2 regions of the Lactobacillus sp. ESL0228 genome follow, and region 1 is predicted to be linked to the other one. Evidence: predicted binding sites of a transcription regulator. Region 1 holds the regulator's gene; the other holds the start of a gene.
The links. The regulator Rex, encoded in region 1, represses fermentation and respiration genes when NADH is low (regulators of the CRP and FNR family bind a similar motif). The targets are predictions, from matches to a motif close to TTGTGAANTANTTCACAA.
Positions count from the first base shown of each region.

Region 2: F5ESL0228_RS05990 (FAD-binding protein) is a predicted target of Rex. The motif match lies at 1,176-1,193, and genes of this name have one in related genera.

Region 1 covers NZ_REHJ01000009.1:15,821-19,038, forward strand. The annotation lists gene groL (chaperonin GroEL) at 1-911, opposite strand, end outside; gene groES (co-chaperone GroES) at 928-1,212, opposite strand; gene F5ESL0228_RS06185 (redox-sensing transcriptional repressor Rex) at 1,387-2,031, opposite strand; gene F5ESL0228_RS06190 (ABC-F family ATP-binding cassette domain-containing protein) at 2,313-3,218, shown strand, end outside.
Region 2 covers NZ_REHJ01000008.1:511,373-514,590, reverse strand. The annotation lists gene F5ESL0228_RS05995 (aldo/keto reductase) at 1-797, shown strand, start outside; gene F5ESL0228_RS05990 (FAD-binding protein) at 1,256-3,088, shown strand.

The DNA of each region.
Region 1 (3,218 bases):
CCAAGGTCTTCTGTAATCACTGTACCGCCAGTTAAAGCTGCGATGTCTTGCAATTGTTCTTTACGACGATCACCGAAGCCAGGAGCCTTAACAGCAACAACATTGAAAGTACCACGAATCTTGTTCAAAACAAGCGTTGGTAAAGCTTCTCCGGAAACATCATCAGCAATAATCAATAATGACTTACCTTGTTGAACGATTTCTTGTAATAGCGGCAAAATATCTTGAATGTTAGAAATCTTCTTATCGGTAATTAAAACGTAAGGATTATCCAAATCAGCTTCCATCTTATCGTTGTCAGTTACCATGTATTGTGACAAATATCCACGGTCGAATTGCATTCCTTCAACTACTGATAATTCGGTTTCAATTCCACGAGAATCTTCAATAGTAATAACACCATCATTACCAACTTTTTCCATAGCGTCAGCAATTAAATCACCTACTTCTTTTGAGGCAGATGAAACGGCAGCAACTTGAGCGATCTGTTCTTTAGAAGAAACAGTATGACTAATCTTATGTAATTCGTCAACAACTGCTTTAGTAGCTTTTTCAATTCCTCGACGAACTCCAACTGGATTTGCACCAGCAGTTACGTTCTTCATTCCTTCACGAATAATGGCTTGAGTCAAAACAACTGCAGTTGTAGTACCATCACCAGCAATATCATTGGTCTTTTGAGCAGCTTCTGCTACCAATTTTGCACCCATGTTTTCATAGTGATCTTTGAGTTCAATTGCCTTTGCAATTGTTACTCCATCATTAGTAATGTCAGGGTTACCATATGATTGCTCTAAAACAATGTTTCTTCCTTTTGGACCAATCGTTGCCTTAACTGTATCAGCTAATTTATCAACACCCTTTAATAAGGAACGTCTTGCATTTTCTGAAAATTTAATATCTTTTGCCATTTTATCCACCCCTTAATTACTTAACAATTGCTAAAATATCTTTTTCATGAAGGACTAAGTATTTTTCGCCTTCATACTTAACGTCAGTTCCAGAATACTTGTCGTATAAAACAATGTTACCTTTAGTTACAGTCATTGGAATCTTGTTACCATTTTCGGCATAACTACCTTCGCCTACGGCAACAACTTCGCCTTCAGTTGGTTTTTGTTTAGCGTTAGAAGCAAGGACGATTCCGCCTACAGTTTTTTCTTCTTCTTCTTTAACTTTTACGATCACGCGATCACCTATTGGTTGTAACACGTTTGTCCCTCCTAAATTTTAATTAAAATCATTATTAGCCGTTAGCACTCTTATCAACCAAGTGCTAACTTACAAATATGATAATAACTCCTTTACAAATAAATTGCAAGAAAAAATTAGCACTTTACGTAAAAAAGTGCTAATTTCTTATAGATTAGAATGCCTCTCTAACTTTTAATTTGTTTGCTTATTCTTATCGCTATCAAGGAAATAAATTAAAGTTTGTAACTCTGTTGCTAAATCAACATTTTGAATTCTGATTCCACTTGGAGCAGACAAACGAATTGGAGTAAAATTCATAATTCCCTTAATACCTGCTTCAACCATTTCATCGGCTGTTTTTTGTGCAGTTGTGGAAGGAACCGTTAAAATAGCGATCGTTATTTGTTGGTCACTTAATTGCTTCTGTAATTCATCCATTCGATACACTGGTACTCCACTTAATATCTTACCTGTGATTTTTTCATCAATATCAAAAGCGCACGAAATTCGGATATTATTACTACGTTTAAAATTGTAGTTAAGTAAAGCATGACCAAGATTACCCACTCCAACCAAGGCTACATTGGTTAACGTATCTTGATTCAAAATTTTCTTAAAAAAAGATAGTAAGCTTTTCACATCATAACCATAACCACGTTTACCTAGAGCACCAAAATACGAAAAATCGCGTCTAATTGATGCACTATCAACTTGAACCGCTTCGGATAACTCAGTTGATGAAACTTTTTCTTTCCCCGCTTCATTTAAAATTATTAAATATCGATAATAAAGCGGCAGTCTTTTAGCTGTCGCTGTGGGAATTTTGATCTTTTCCATAAAAAGCCTCCAACTTTATTATTTCTTGCACCTGTTTTGTGAATTAATCATCAATTAATATTATTTTACCTATAAATTTGCTTAAGTTGCAAATATTTTTTTCACAATGTACCAAATTTTAACACAACAAAGACAACTTTACTATGCGAATATAAGTAATTAACACAAATTTTTGTTATTTTTGTTTTATTACTTATAAAAAAGTTGTAAATTTTAAAAGTCATTTTTGCAGTCCACTGTATCTGCTTTTCATATGCTAAAATAGACTTTAGGTGAAAAATATGATAATAGCACAAGGACACAATTTAGAAAAACAATTTGGTGCCAACACTTTATTTAGCAATGTTAATTTTTCAATTGACGCAAATGCGCGAATTGGTTTAGTAGGCCCAAATGGTGTGGGAAAAACCACCCTTCTTAAAATAATGATGGGCAAAGAAGAACCAACTCATGGCGAATTTATCATTAATAAGGAGATTGAAGTTGGCTACATTGCACAAGAAAATAGTTTAAACGAAGATAAAACCATCTGGGATGAAATGCTTAGTGTTTTTACTTCATTAATTAATATGGAAACTCAAATTCAAAAATTACAGCAAAAAATTGCTGAACATCCGCAAGATAAAAAATTGCTAAAAAATTATGATCAGCTGCAATTTGATTTTGAACAACAAGGTGGCTATACCTTTCAAGCAGAGATCAAAACTGTTTTAAATGGGTTCAATTTCCCACAAGCAACATGGGCAAAAATTATCGGCAGTCTTTCTGGGGGTGAAAAAACCCGTTTAGCTTTAGTTAAATTACTCTTACATAAGCCACCACTATTACTACTCGATGAGCCAACTAACTATTTAGACCTAAACACGCTAGATTGGCTAGAAGCATTTCTTAAAGGATACAATGGTGCAATTTTAGTGGTTTCACATGACCAGTACTTTCTGGATCATTTGACCAATAAAATCTTTGAATTACAATTTGGAAAATTAACAACCTTCAAAGGTAATTACTCTGATTACGTAAAGCAGCGTCAATTAAGGGATCGTCAGCAAGAAGAAGCATACGAAAAACAACAAGAAAAAATCAAAAAAGACGAAGAATTTATCCAAAAAAATATCGTCAGGGCTACAACTACTAAAAGAGCCCAGAGCAGGCGTAAGCAACTCGAAAAAATTGATCGCATTACTCCA
Region 2 (3,218 bases), on a different contig from region 1:
GGGAAATTGCTGATAATCAAGTAGCAGATGTGGTAGAAACTGCTTTGCAACTAGGATATCGTCACATTGATACTGCTCAGGCTTATGGTAATGAAGCCGGAGTCGGAAAAGGTATCAAAAATTCTGGAATTAAGCGTGAAGAAATCTTTGTTAATTCCAAAGTAGCAGCCGAAATCAAAAATTATGATGAAGCCAAAAAATCGATTGACGATACTTTATTAAAGATGGGTTTAGATTATCTTGACATGATGATTATTCATAATCCTCAGCCATGGATAGAAGTAAACCAATCAGATGATCGTCATTATGAAGGAAATCTTGAAACTTGGAGAGCCTTAGAAGACGCTATGAAGGCGGGAAAACTTAGAGCCATTGGAGTTTCTAGCTTTCAACCTGATGATTTGCGTAATTTACTTGCTCACAGTGATACTAAACCAATGGTTAACCAGATTTTGTGTCATATTGGGGCAACACCAAGAGATCTAATTGATTTTTCGCAGGATCATGAAATTGCAGTGGAAGCATTCTCGCCCGTTGCTCATGGAGCGGCTTTAAATAATCCGCTAATTGAACAAATGGCAAAAAAATATCAGGTATCGGTTGCGCAATTGTGTATTCGTTATGACTGGCAATTGAATACAATTGTTTTACCTAAAGCTTCAAGTCGTGCGCATATTAAACAAAATACGGAACTAGAATTCACAATTAGTGATGAGGACATGACAACACTAGGGAAAGTTAGAAGTTTAGATTACGGTTCTGCTGGTCATTTTCCTGTATTTGGTGGGAAACTATAGCAAGTATTAATTTAAAAGGTACCAAAAAATTTGGTACCCTTTTTTATGTTGGTGCTAAATATTAATGTTGTAAGAGCACTTTTTTGAATTCTTGTTGAAGTATGGAAATAACGTAATCGATTTCAAAGGAAAGATGATTTTTTGCTTTTGCTGTAGAAACTGAAAAGTTAATATTGACTTCAGAAGGTGGTAATTTAATAAAAATAATTATGGGGGTTAGTTATATACTGTATATTTTTAATACTTATTGTTATATTAACTAATTTTCAGCAATTTAATTACAAGAAACATGAGAATCACAAGTATGAATAAGGTTTGATAACAACAGTTACTATTTGTAGTTAATAAAATTTCCATTTTTAGTAATAACTATTTTATTAGCTAAATAATTCACAAACTATAATTATAGTGGTTTAATAAATTTGTAAACAATCAATTATTAGTATAGGAGATTTATTATGAATAATAATGAAAAATTTCAATGGGATGCAGTATATGATGTTGCTGTTCTTGGATTTGGTGGTGCCGGTGCTACGGCAGCAAGATTTGCTGCCGATAATGGTGCAAAAGTATTACTAGTTGACAGTGCGCCTGAAGGTCATGAAGGAGGAAATACCCGTTATTCAGGTCAAATGGTTGGTGCCGGAACTGATTATAATGCTTTAAAAAATTATCATGAACACCTAGCTGAACCTTTAAAACCTGATAAAGCAGCTTTTGATAACTTTATTGAGGGAATGGCTAATATGGGGGACTACTTTCGAAAGTATTTAGATGTTGAGCCCGTTAGTATGAAGAAGTTATTAGCGGGCACACCTTCGACAGCTTATGTAACTGAATATCCTGAATTGCCCGATGCAGATTCATACGATGATTATTTGGTTCACGAAGGAGTTGATGATGCAGCTTTATGGAAAATTTTGCGTCAAAAGGTTTTAGAGCGGTCAGAAAGAATTGATATTTGGTATTCTTCACCTGCTAAACACTTAATTCAAGATGGGATAACTAAGACAGTTATCGGTGTGCAAATTGAACGTAATCATGTTTTACGTAATATCAAGGTTAAGAATGGTGTTGTTCTTGCTACAGGGGGCTTTGAAAATAACAAAGAAATGATTCAAACGTTCTTGCAAGCACCATATTTGTCACCAATTGGCAGTTTATATAACAAGGGTGATGGCATTAAAATGCTTGAGGAAGTAAACGCTCAACTCTGGAATATGCGTTCATTTGAGTCGCTAGGACAATTTCATGGTTTATCATTACGGCAAAAAGAGGGCTTACGGTCGACATATGCACTCAATGTCTTTTGGCAAGAAAGTTTTATGGGCAGTGTAATTGTCGTGGGTGATGATGGTACACGTTATTTCAATGAAGCAGAAATGAACCGTCATGGTCACATTTATAACCATGGTGATTGGGCAGTTCCGTTAAATCAGAATCAACCATATATGATTTTTGATCAACGAAAGTATGACGAACTTAAAAATGAACCAGAAAACAGTTTTAAGGTGCCTGGTTACTTGGAAAAAGCGATTAAAGCAGATACGTTGGCTGAACTAGCAGAAAAAATTGGTAAAAAACAAGAAAAGTTGCAAATGACAGTTACTGAGTTTAATTTTATGGCTCAACAAGGAAAAGATTATGCCTTTCATCGTGATCCGAAAACTTTACGAGCATTTAGTGCTGAGGGACCTTATTACGCGATTGCTTTAAGACAAAATATGCTTAATACTCAAGGTGGCGGTCGCCGTAATGGACATGCTCAAGTCTTAAATCCAGATGGTCAGCCAATCCCACATTTATATGAAGCAGGTGAGTTAGGTGCTCCGTTTGTTAATAAGTACACAACGGGTGGCAATGTTGCTGATTGTTTAATTTCAGGTAAAATTGCAGGTGAAAATGCGGCCACTATTAAACAAGACATACCTATATTTGGCGGCTTAAATTTGAATGATGCAATTATAAATAATGATTTTAATTCTACAAGTGATGAGGATAAACAACAATATTCAGTTGGCAAAAATCAATACTTGGGCTTCAGTAATCAAGGCATGGGCGATGGTGTAGTAGTTCGTACAACTGTTGATAATGAAGGAAAGATAAAGAACGTTGAAATACTAAAACAAACAGAAAGTGATGACTATGGTTTAAAGGCTGTAAAGGAATTGCCAAAGAAAATGATTGAAGAAAATACTTATGATGTTGATGCTATTTCTGGTGCTTCTCAAACTAGTCGGGCAATTAAAGAAGCCGTGAAAGATTCATTAAGTAAAATAATTAAACGTTAACTGAATAAAGATATGACTTGTATTATTCAGGCACTAATTTCAAGTAGAAATAAGTTTGTTCTTTTTAACTTAGTTAGATAATTTATACAATTATAGAATTAATTTTAAAATCAAAAAGGCAGTTAATGCC